3 regions of the Pseudoramibacter faecis genome follow, and region 3 is predicted to be linked to each of the others. Evidence: riboswitches for the same ligand, from Rfam matches in the RefSeq annotation. Region 3 holds a riboswitch; each other region holds the start of a gene.

Region 1 (4,077 bases), on a different contig from region 3:
TTGCCGGTTCGGATGACATTTTCTGAAAAGTGTGGTATTATTGGCGAGCAGGGAGCAAACCGGAAGATTTATCCGTGGAGCGAGATGCGCCGGGCCGTGGTCACGCCGAAAACCATCGGCATTTACCTCGACAGCGACGAGGCGATCGTGATTCCGAAGGGCGATTTCGGCGATCGGTTTGTCCCCGCATTTACGATGATCACCAGGCAATTGGGCCTGAAAAACGTCAGGATGCCATAACAGGGGAAAAAGTTGGACGAAAAAAAGATCAGAATTCTTCAGATGCTGCAGCAAAAGGGCAAGGTCAGCGTTAAGGAGCTCAGCCGGGAGCTGGCGTGTTCTGCCGTCACGGTCCGCACAAAAATCAAGGAACTGGACGAAGCGGGTCAGCTGATCCGGGTTCACGGAGGCGCATTGCGCATCGACGAGGCGCAGGAAGATTTTGATCAGAAGTATCACGGCCGGCATATTCACCAGCACGTGGCGGAGAAAAAAAGCATCGCCGCCTGTGCCTATGGCTACATCGAGGATCAGGACATCATCTTGCTCGACGATTCGACAACCTGTTTTTATCTGGCTTTGATGATTAAAGCGCACTCGGAAAAAAATGTGGCGGTTGTGACCAATTCGCTGGCATCGGCCAATGAATTGGCCAATCTGCCCCATGTGGAGCTTTATATGATCGGCGGCAACGTCGGCGGGTTTTTGCCGGCGACGATGGGAGAACTGGCCGAAAGGAGCATTGCTGGCTTCAAGGTGGACAAGGCCTTCATCGGCGTGCACAGCATCAACTTTGAAATCGGCCTGACGTCCATCGCGGCGCCGCAGATGCAGATCAAGCAGGCGATTCTCCGGACGACCGATCGGGTTTATGTGCTGGCGGACAGCAGTAAATTCGGCAACGGCTATTTTTCGGTGATTTGCCCGATGGCCGAAGTGCATCAGATCATCACTGACAATCGCATTTCCGAAAGCGACCGCCAAAAGGCCGCGGCACAGCAGATCCATTTGGTGGTGGCAGAATAGCGCGCGCGTTAAAAAGGGCTTTAACGCGGGCGCTTTTTTTGGTAAAGTAATGGTAATCGAAAAATTCATCGCATTGGGGAGTCTGCTGGCGCGGGCTGAGAAAAAACCAGCCAGGTTTTGACCCACAACCTGATTTGGATCATGCCAACGGAGGGAAATCATCGAACTTTTTAACGCAGGCACGACCGTGCCTGTTTTTTATTGGCGAGATTTGGGGCTTTGCGATGAAGGCCGGCGCATTGGGGGCACCACCTTGCGTCGGGGCAAATGGGATGCTGCAAAACAACCACAAGGAGGCATTGAATGAAAACAGCATTGACAATCGCCGGTTCTGATACCAGCGGCGGCGCCGGTATCCAGGCGGACTTAAAGACCATGACCCTGAACGGGGTTTATGCGATGAGCGCCATTACGGCGCTCACAGCCCAGAACACCACCGGCGTCACCGCCATCATGGACGTGACGCCCGATTTTCTCAGGCAGGAGCTCGACGCGGTTTTCACGGATATTTTCCCCGACGCGGTGAAAATCGGTATGGTCTCGTCGGAGGAATTAATTGCGGTGATCGCCGAGAAATTAAAGACCTACCGAGTGCGGCACATCGTGCTCGATCCGGTGATGGTGGCGACTTCCGGCGCGAAGCTTTTGCAGGATGACGCCATTGAAGCCCTGAGGTGTGGGTTGCTGCCTTTGGCCGAGGTGATCACGCCCAATATTCCCGAGGCCCAGATTTTGTCCGAAATGCCCATCGAGACGCCGGTAGCGATGGAACGTTCTGCGGCAAAAATCGGTGAGCGCTGCGGATGTGCCGTGCTGGTAAAGGGAGGTCACAGCATCAGCGACGCCAACGATTTGCTCTGGCAGGACGGGCGGCTGCGCTGGTTTAACGGACGGCGCATCAATAACCCCAATACCCACGGCACGGGCTGCACCCTCTCGTCGGCCATCGCGGCGAATCTGGCCAAGGGCTATGCGCTGGCCGAATCGGTGGCACGGGCCAAGGCCTATCTCTCCGGCGCGCTGGCGGACGGCCTCGATCTGGGGCAGGGCGCCGGTCCGATGAACCACGCCTTCGACATCAAGGCGGCGTATCGTGAGGAGGTCTCGGATGAATGAATCAAAGCGGACCACCAGCTTTCAAAACGGTCTGATCTGGTTCGGCGCGGCGGTATCCATCGCCGAAATTTTAACGGGGACCTATTTTGCGCCGCTGGGTTTTGGTCGGGGGCTTCTGGCCATTGTCGTCGGGCATCTCATTGGCTGCGGGCTGTTCTTTCTGGCCGGACTGATCGGCGGACGGACCCGTCGCTCGGCTATGGAGACGGTGAAGATGAGCTTCGGGAAGAAGGGCGGTCGGCTCTTTGCCGCGCTTAATGTGCTGCAATTGGCGGGCTGGACGGCCATCATGATTTATGATGGGGCTCAGGCGACCGGCAGTGTTTTTGCCGTGGGGCATTGGGTGTGGTGCCTGGTGATCGGCGGGCTCATCGCGGTGTGGATCCTCGTGGGCATCACCAATCTGGGGGCGATCAACAAGGCGGCGATGGCAGCGCTCTTTGTGCTCACGCTGATTCTCTGCAAGGTGATCTTTTCGGGTGATGGAGCGTCTGCGGCGGCGGCTTCGGCAGGAAGCCTGAGCTTTGGCGCGGCGGTGGAGCTGGCCGTGGCGATGCCGCTGTCCTGGCTGCCGCTGATCTCGGACTATACCCGGGAAGCCGATAGGCCCTTTGCGGCGACCCTGACGAGCACGCTGGTTTATGGGCTGGTCTCGGTCTGGATGTATATCATCGGCATGGGAGCGGCTATTTTCACCGGGGAAACCAATATCGCGGCGATTATGATCAAGGCGGGGCTCGGCGTCGCGGCGTTGATCATTTTGATTCTTTCCACCGTGACGACCACCTTTCTCGACGCATGGTCGGCGGGGATCTCGGCGGAAAGTTTGAATGCGCGGGTGGGCGGCAAGTGGCTGGCTATTGCCGTAACGCTGGCGGGGATCGTCGCGGCCATCTTCTTTAATATGGACGACATCACAAACTTTCTATATCTGATCGGCTCGGTCTTTGCGCCGATGATCGCCGTGCAGATCGCGGATTTCTTTATTTTAAAACGCAGCCGTTGGGACGCGGCCGTCGACTGGCGAAATCTTGCGATCTGGGCGGTGGGCTTTGGGGTCTACCGGCTTTTGATGCGGGCGGATCTTTCCGTGGGCAGTACCCTGCCGGATATGGTGCTCACCATGGTGCTTTGCCTGATCGCGGAGCGTATGGCCAAGGGGCGCGCCAAAACGGCCCGTTCTTCAAAATGAAAAATATAAAAACCGCAAAATAAAAAAGCGGTCACCTGAGGCGCGGGGAAAGATTCCCGACGCCCTCGGATGGCCGCCTTTTTTGTTTTGGCCGTATTTATTGAGGCGAGCCGGCCAGGGTGTTCACCCATTTGGGCTCGCCCTTTTCTAAAGAAAAGCGATCGTTGGTCGCCTCGGTGATAAAGGCGACAAAGGCCTCGCTCTCCTCCACCGGCAGCTCGAAATCCAGGGCGACTGTGTCGGCAAAGCGCTCTTGAACCGGCTGATAATGGGGCTGGTGCTGATCGCTCAGCTTTTGCCTGAGCCCGCCGTATTGGGTGTAATCGATGGTGATGCGCAGGGTGTCGCACCACTGCCGACGCACCGTCGGCACCGAATCGAGCACTTGATTGGCCGCGCCGGCGTAGGCGCGGATCAAGCCGCCGGCCCCGAGCTTGATACCGCCGAAATAGCGAACCACCAGCACCAGCACGTTTTTGAGCTCCCGCCGGGCGATGACGTCCAAAATGGGTTTGCCCGCGGTGCCGGAAGGCTCGCCGTCGTCGCTGGCCTTTTGGCGTTCGGGCTCGGTGGCGAGGATATAGGCAGAGCACACGTGGGTGGCCTTGTAGTGTGCCTTGCGGACCCGAGCAAGCACGCGCTCGACATCCGCTTCGCTTTCCACGTGGCAGGCGAGGCCGATGAAGCGGGATTTGTTGATGACAGACTCGGTTTCCCCCCGGGATAAAATCGTATTAAAATGG
Region 2 (4,077 bases), on a different contig from region 3:
GATCCCCTGCGCAAACGGCTGCTCCGAGAGCTGAAAACGGATTTTGGCAAATATTTTGTGATTTTTGCCTTTCTGGTGATCACCATCGGTTTCGTCTCGGGGGTGTATGTGGCCAATGGAGGCATGCTCAAGACATCGAAAGAAAGCTTTTCGCGTTATCGCATCGAGAGCGGACACTTCGCGCTCGATCACGCGGCGGACGACGGTTTGCTTTCAACCTTGCGCAACCAGAGGATTAGGCTTTATCCCGATTTTTATAAAATGCTCAGCGAGAAAAATGGACGCCGCAAGGGTCGCGTGCGCGTTTATGCGGTCCGGCATCGGGTGAATAAGGCCGATGTGATGGCCGGCCGTCTGCCTAAAAAAACCGACGAAATTGCCATCGACCGGATGCACGCGAATAACAACGGCATTGCCGTGGGGGATCACATCCGAATCGGCGGCAGAAAGATGAAGGTCACCGGTCTTGTGGCCCACAGCGATTATTCTGCGCTCTTTGAAAACAACACGAACCCGATGTTCGACGCCATCAATTTTGACGTGGCCGTGGTCACGGCAGAAACCTTTGACGCCCTGCCCCAGAGCACACACTATAATTATGCCTGGATTTACCGCGGCGCGCCGAAAAACGACAACAAGGAAAAAGTGCGCGCCGACAAACTGATGAATACCATCGCCAAGGAGGCAGCGCTTTCGGGGAACCGTCTGACGGATTTTGTGCCCCGGTATTTAAACCAGGCGATCAATTTCACTATCGACGACATGGGCGGCGACCGAACGATGGCCGGTATCATGCTCGATATTCTGGTGGTGGTGCTGGCGTTTATCTTCGCGGTGACCATCAGCAATACGGTAACCAAGGAATCGGCGACGATCGGCACCCTGCGCGCCTCGGGCTATAGCCGAGGAGAGCTATTGCGCCATTACCTGACCATGCCGTTGATCGTCACTCTGGTGGCGGCGGCGGTCGGCAATGTGCTGGGGTATACGCTATTTAAAAACGTGGTTGAGGGCATGTATTACAACAGCTACAGCCTGCCGACCTTCGTGCCGCTCATCAGCAGCGACGCTTTCGTGATGACGACGGTGGTGCCCATTATTCTGATGATGCTCATCAACGTGGCGGTGCTGGCACAGAAGCTCAGCTTTTCCCCGCTGGCTTTTCTTCGCGGCGATCTGACCCGAAAACAGAAAAAACGCGCCATACGGCTGCCGCGCATTCGGTTTATCCGCCGCTTTCGGCTGCGCATCATTTTGCAGAACCTGCCGGGCTATCTGGTGCTCGTTTTGGGTATCACCTTTGTGATGCTGCTCCTGTATTTTGCGACGGGCTTTCCCTCGACGCTGAGGCATTATCAGCAGGAGGCCACCGAGACGATGATCGCCGATTATCAGACGATTTTAAAAGCAACGGTGCCGACGGCGACCAAAGGGGCGGAACCCTTCTCGATGACGGAATTGGAGACGGTATCCGGCGTGCACAAGGGGGAAACGATCACGGTGTACGGCATCGCCTCCCATTCGCATTATGTATCTGCGATCGGCCGCCTGAAGAGCCATGAGGTCTATCTGTCCGAAGGTTTCCGGAAAAAGTTCGGCTATCGCAAGGGCGATCGCGTGACGCTTTCTGCAAAATATGAGCACAAGCGCTACCATTTTGAAGTCGCGGGCTTTGCAAAAGGTGCGAACACCATGGCGGTCTTTATGCCGAACCGGCGCTTTAACACCGTTTTTGGTTACGACACGAACCATTTTAACGGCTACTTTTCCAATCGAAAGGTTAAAGACATCGACAGCCGCCTCATCGCGACGACCATCGACCGCGGCGATGTGACGAAAATCAGCCGACAACTCAATCACTCCATGGGCAATTATATGCGCTATTTCCAATACGCCTGCGTCGTGGCTGCGGCGCTGCTCATTTATCTGCTGACCAAGCTTATTATTGAGCGCAACACCAATGCCATCTCCATGGTTAAGATCTTAGGCTATAAGGATCGGGAAATCGCCTCTTTGTATCTAATTGCGACGACTTGGGTCATCGTGCTGGCAGAGCTGATCGGTCTGTTGGTTGCCGGCCTTTTGATCCGGCTGATCTGGGTGGCCTATATTAACACGATGGATGGCTGGTTCAGCTTTTATATGCCGCCGAGCGCGCAGATTAAAATGTTCATCGCTGTTTTTGCGGGCTATGCCGCCGTGACCGTGCTCGATTTCAGGCGTATCCGCAAAATTCCGATGGATACAGCGCTTAAAAATATGGAGTAAGGCTTGATATTCGGGATTAAAAGGGTTACAATAAAATCGTTAAATACAGAAAAAGGGGAGCTGGCAACGGCTGAGAGGAAGCATTCGCTTCGACCCATACACCTGATTTGGATAATGCCAACGGAGGGACCATCGCGAAACTTTGAGGATATGCCTGTTCAGGTGTATCCTTTTTGCTGTGCGCGGTCAACCGGGGGCACCACCTTTGGCCGCGAAGAAAACCGTGCGCAGAGCGCGCGGCAGGCCGGATCCCGGCCAGGCGCCGGAAACGCAATCCGCGGGGGAATCGCTCCCGGCTGCTGCTTCCGGGGCCTTCAATCGTTAACGGTTAAGCACGAGAAGCAGGAGGCAATGATGACAAGAACCTATCACACCCAGATGGAAGCGGCGCGCCGCGGTATCGCGACGCCGGAGATGCAGGCGGTGGCTCGAAAGGAAGGGCGGTCCGTGGCGGAACTCGCGGCGCTGATGGCAACTGGCAAGGTGGTGATCCCGGCCAATCCGGGGCACCGGGGTCTTGATCCCAACGGTATCGGCAGCATGCTTACCACCAAGATCAACGTGAATCTGGGCGTCAGCCGCGACGTGGCGGATTACGACGCGGAGATGGACAAGGTGCTGGATGCGGTGAATCTCGGGGCCCACGCCATTATGGATCTGTCGAGCCATGGGAATACCCAGCCCTTCCGACGCAAGCTCTGCACGGAATGCCCGGCGATGATCGGCACCGTGCCGGTTTATGACGCGGTGATTCATTATCAGCGCGATCTCGGCACGCTCACGGCTCGGGATTTTATCGACGTGGTGCGTCTACACGCGGAGGACGGCGTGGATTTTGTGACGCTGCACTGCGGCATCACCCGCAATACCATCGCGCAGATCAAGGGCAATGCCCGCAAGATGAACATCGTCAGCCGGGGCGGCAGCCTGGTGTTTGCCTGGATGAGCATGACCGGCGAAGAAAATCCCTTTTACGAATATTACGACGAAATTTTGGATATTTGTCGGGAACACGATGTGACGGTGAGTCTCGGGGATGCGTGCCGGCCGGGGTGTCTGGCGGACGCTTCCGATATCTGCCAGATTGACGAGCTGGTGCGCTTGGGCGAGCTGACGCGCCGCGCCTGGGCCAAGGATGTGCAGGTGATGGTGGAAGGGCCGGGCCACGTGCCGCTCGACCAGGTGGCGGCCAATATGCAAATTCAGCAGACGATTTGTCAGGGGGCGCCTTTTTATGTGCTTGGGCCTCTGGTGACGGACATCGCCCCGGGATACGATCACATCACGGCGGCCATCGGCGGGGCAGCCGCCGCCATGAACGGCGCGGCTTTCCTGTGCTATGTGACGCCGGCGGAGCATCTGGCGCTGCCCAACCGCGGGGATGTGCGCCAAGGGATTATCGCCAGCCGCATCGCGGCCCACGCGGCGGACATTGCCAAGGGCGTGCCCGGCGCCAGAGATCAGGACGATCGCATGGGCGATGCCAGACGGGCCCTCGATTGGGAGGCGCAGTTTGCCGAAGCCATCGATCCCGAAACGGCTCGGGCTATTCGCGACAGCCGCGCGCCGGAGGACGATCACAGCGAGGCCTGCAGCATGTGCGGTAAGTTTTGCGCTGTGCGCAGCATGAACAAAGCCCTTTCTGGGGAGATCATCGATATTCTGTAATGCCGTGACCGATCCGCAAAAACACCGACATTTTTTATGCCGGTGTTTTTTGTATGAAGAAAACTATGCGTTAAATGCGTGGTTCCAGCGATCTTAAAGAAAATAGGGAGCAGAAAAATATAGGTGGGCAGGAGGAATCTT
Region 3 (4,077 bases):
ATTCAAAATAAAGCTGATCCAGAGAGCTGTTGGCTGGTGCGAAACAGTGCGTGCGATTTTGAATGAATGGCCTTCCCAGCGCGACCGGAACGCGGATTGTGAACGGCAATCCGCTATTATGGGAGACGGAGCAAGTCCCTTCGTTAACAAAAGACGGCGTATTCGGATTTGTCCGCGTATGCGCTAAGTGGATTGCCCAATAATGGCAGTCAAGCCGGGTGGCACCGCAGAAATCAAAGTGTATTTTCTGTCCCTGCATCAGATCCTTTGAGATCGTGTTGCGGGGACTTTTTATTTACAATCTTTCGCAATGGCGATCGACAGTATTTCAATTCAGCGGAGGCAAAAACATGAGCAAGCATATTCCCTACAAGATTTATCTCGAAGAATCGGAAATTCCGAAACAATGGTACAATGTCCGTGCCGATATGCAAAACAAACCGGCGCCGTTATTAAATCCGGCAACCAAACAGCCAGTCACTTTTGACGATTTGACGTCGGTTTTCTGCGACGATTTGGTGGCCCAGGAACTGGACGATGACACGGCGTATTTTGATATCCCGGATGCCATCAGAGAATACTATAAAACCTACCGCCCTTCGCCGTTGGTTCGGGCCTACAATCTCGAAAAGGCGCTGAGCACACCGGCAAAGATTTATTACAAATTTGAAGGCAACAACACCAGCGGCAGCCACAAACTCAATTCGGCCATCGCGCAGGCCTATTATGCCAAGAAGCAAGGGCTTAAAGGCGTAACCACCGAGACCGGCGCCGGCCAATGGGGGACGGCACTTTCCATGTCCTGTGCGTATCTGGGCCTCGATTGCAAGGTCTATATGGTTAAGGTGTCCTACAAGCAAAAACCTTTCCGCCGGGAGGTGATGCGCACCTATGGCGCCGATGTAACCCCGTCGCCGTCGATGACCACCGAAATCGGCAGGCAAATCAACGCAGCACATCCTGGGACCACCGGCAGTTTGGGCTGTGCTATTTCTGAAGCAGTAGAAACAGCCACAACTCATGAAGGCTATCGTTATGTGCTGGGATCGGTGCTCAATCAGGTGGTGCTGCATCAGTCGGTGATCGGGCTGGAAGCGCAGACAGCCTGCCGGAAATACGGTATCGAGCCGGACGTGATCATCGGCTGTGCCGGCGGCGGCTCTAATCTCGGCGGTTTGATCTCGCCATTTATGGGAGAAAAGCTGCGCGGCGAAAAGGACTATCGCTTTGTGGCCGTAGAGCCGGCCTCTTGTCCGAGCTTTACCTGGGGCAAATTTGCCTATGATTTCTGTGATACCGGCAAAGTTACGCCGTTGGCGAAGATGTATACTTTGGGATGCGACTTTATTCCATCGGCCAATCACGCCGGCGGACTGCGCTTTCACGGCATGAGCCCGATTCTTTCCCAGCTCTATCACGACGGACTGATGGAGGCCGTGGCGGTGGAACAAACTTCGGTCTTTGCCGCCGCGGAACAATTTGCCCGGGTTGAGGGCATTCTGCCAGCGCCGGAAAGCGCGCATGCCATTCGTGTGGCTATTGACGAAGCGCTCAGAAGCAAGGAAGCCGGCGAAGCCAAAACCATTCTCTTTGGCCTGACGGGCACGGGCTTCTTTGACATGACGGCCTATGAACAATTTAACGACCACGTCATGGGGGATACGATTCCGGGCGATGACGAATTGAGCGGCAGCCTTTCGGAATTGCCAAAAGTCGATTGAAGCATCAGTATTCAAAAACTGCTCCTTTGAATTTGGAGCAGTTTTTTGTGCTGAGAGTTGGATAATTGAATGATTGTGACCAAATGATTTCTGTTATTGACAAGTTTTAACATTATCGTTAAGCTTTAAATATCACAGGGGAGCTCTTGCTGAGAAAGGCACATGCCTGACCCTCATGACCTGATCCGGACAATGCCGGCGCGGGGAGTGAAGCACAGCCCCTCCTGAAATCAAGGAGGTTTTTTATGTTTAAGAATTTGCAGGGATTTTTTGAAGCGGGAATCGGCAAGACCGCGATTGTTGCGGCGGTGGTCGTTCTGCTCGCGTTACTTTCGCTGATGGATCGCGGTTATCGGGATGAGACGGGCAATTCTCGGCCGCTTGATGTCCGGGCATTGACCATTTCAGCATTGATGATTGCGATGGCCATGGTGCTCTCGCAGATCCGATTGTTCAAAATGCCCCAGGGCGGATCCGTTACCGCTTTTTCGATGTTGCCCATCGCGCTGTGCGCTTATTTGTTTGGGACGAAGCGGGGCATCATGGCTGGGGTTTGCCTGGGGCTGATCAATCTGATGTTTGATCCGTACGTGATTCATCCGGCGCAGCTGCTTATTGATTATATCCTGGCATTTGGCGCCTTGGGCATTGGTGGATTAGTGCGGTATCAGAAAAACGGTTTGATTAAAGGGTATCTGATGGGGATTTTTGGGCGCTATATTTGCGCGGTGGTCTCAGGGGTTATCTTTTTTGGCGCCTATGCGCCAAAACAATTTAATGCCTGGACTTGGTCGCTGTGGTATAATTTAACTTATATCGCGGCGGAAGGCGCCGTCACGGTGATCGTGCTGTGTATTCCGGCAGTTAAAAGATTGTTTGAAAGAGCCCAGAAACGGGTAGATGCAGCAGACAGCATGTCTTAATCAAAGAGAAAAGGTCGGCGAACGGCATCGTGTCTTTTGATATTGATGCGGCAAAAGCGCGATAAGCGTGCAAAAATTTGATCTAAGCAGCGGAGGCCAGGGCTTCCGCTGTTTTTTTGTGTCACTTCCGAAAGACATATTCCGGTAAAACTTGAAATGTGTGGGCAATGGTCTGCAGCCGAAAAAGGGATTCGAGAGATGGAAGGCCATATCAAAATCAATAATAATGTAAAAGATAAGAATAAATATTGACAGATAATTATCGGCAAGCGTATAATCATAATACTCGTTTAATTTTTAAAATTTAAATGAACACCGGGACACGGTGTTTTAAAATGATTCTAATGTTAACTCGATCTAATAATTTCAGGGGGAGAGAAATGAGAGATAGACTATTTCAGACAATGACGGAGATGTTTGACCAATCGTTGAAACTCTATGGCAAAAAGACTGCACGCTTTTGGAAAAGTGCAGTGGAGGCAGAAGTGGTTTCCTATGCCGAATTAAATGCGGAGGGCAAAAAGCTGGCCGATGCATTGATAGCTGCAGGCGTCGAAAAGGGAAATAAGATCTTGCTACAGCTGCCGACGCCGGGACAGTATGCGCGAGCCTTTTGGGGGATTCAATACGCGGGGGCCGTGCCCATGGCGCTGCCCTTCGCTATGGGCGATGCGGCAGGCAGGGACGTTCTCGATAAACAGCTCAATATTTGTCGGGATATTGTCAGACTGACGATTTTAATTCCCGAGGCGTCGCTCAAAGATTATCAGAAAGCGATTGCGCCCTTTGAAAACATAACGCTGATGGTCTATGAAGATCTGATGGAAAAAGGTCGGCGCATCAGCAATACGGGAATGGTCTATCCGAAGATTACTCCGGAAGATGAATGCTGCATTCTTTTTTCCTCCGGGAGTACGGATCTTCCCAAAGGGGTTGTGCTCAAGCAGAAAACCATGGCGGCGTCCATTTGCTCAGCGCTTTCCATCATGGATTATGACGATTCGGAACGGAGTTTGAGCTGGTTGCCTTTGACCCATGCGTTTGGATTTATCGGATTTCATTTGATTCCCATTGCGAAAGGGGCGAGTCAGGGCGTGATGCCGCCGCCGTTGTTTGTGCAGCATCCGGACTGGTTTCTTCGCCAGGTCAGCGATCGGAGGATCACCGTCCTGGGCGGCATGAATTTTGCCCTTAAATTATTGGATGCGGCCGTTTCGGACGCCGAGTTAGAAATGTTGGATCTTTCCTGTGTCAAAAACTTTTTCCTGGGGGCAGAGCCGGTCAATGCGGAACTGGCCGATCATTTTGCCGGCCGCTTTGCGGCGGCGGGTCTTTCGCCAGTGGCCCTGCGAACGGCCTATGGCTTATCGGAATCGGCGTTTGCGGTTTCTCTGGGGAAAGCAGGGAAGCCCATGCGCGTGGACCGCCTGGAT

The links. A riboswitch is a leader RNA that binds a small molecule or an ion and turns the genes downstream of it on or off. The one in region 3 is predicted to bind thiamine pyrophosphate.
Region 1: it holds a riboswitch for thiamine pyrophosphate, as region 3 does, so the genes downstream of both, thiD (bifunctional hydroxymethylpyrimidine kinase/phosphomethylpyrimidine kinase) here and thiT (energy-coupled thiamine transporter ThiT) in region 3, are expected to answer to the same signal.
Region 2: it holds a riboswitch for thiamine pyrophosphate, as region 3 does, so the genes downstream of both, thiC (phosphomethylpyrimidine synthase ThiC) here and thiT (energy-coupled thiamine transporter ThiT) in region 3, are expected to answer to the same signal.

The regions. Positions count from the first base shown of each region.
Region 1 is NZ_JAYFFI010000006.1:32,193-36,269, reverse strand. Features, by position in the region: gene V3C63_RS06085 (YcxB family protein) at 1-240, shown strand, start outside; gene V3C63_RS06080 (DeoR/GlpR family DNA-binding transcription regulator) at 253-1,026, shown strand; TPP riboswitch at 1,091-1,199, shown strand; gene thiD (bifunctional hydroxymethylpyrimidine kinase/phosphomethylpyrimidine kinase) at 1,330-2,142, shown strand; gene cytX (putative hydroxymethylpyrimidine transporter CytX) at 2,135-3,334, shown strand; gene V3C63_RS06065 (YigZ family protein) at 3,432-4,077, opposite strand, start outside; gene hflX (GTPase HflX) at 4,069-4,077, opposite strand, start outside.
Region 2 is NZ_JAYFFI010000005.1:62,259-66,335, reverse strand. Features, by position in the region: gene V3C63_RS05580 (ABC transporter permease) at 1-2,268, shown strand, start outside; TPP riboswitch at 2,312-2,414, shown strand; gene thiC (phosphomethylpyrimidine synthase ThiC) at 2,623-3,936, shown strand.
Region 3 is NZ_JAYFFI010000015.1:25,884-29,960, reverse strand. Features, by position in the region: gene V3C63_RS09340 (TrpB-like pyridoxal phosphate-dependent enzyme) at 351-1,721, shown strand; TPP riboswitch at 1,848-1,945, shown strand; gene thiT (energy-coupled thiamine transporter ThiT) at 1,967-2,644, shown strand; gene V3C63_RS09330 (non-ribosomal peptide synthetase) at 3,025-4,077, shown strand, end outside.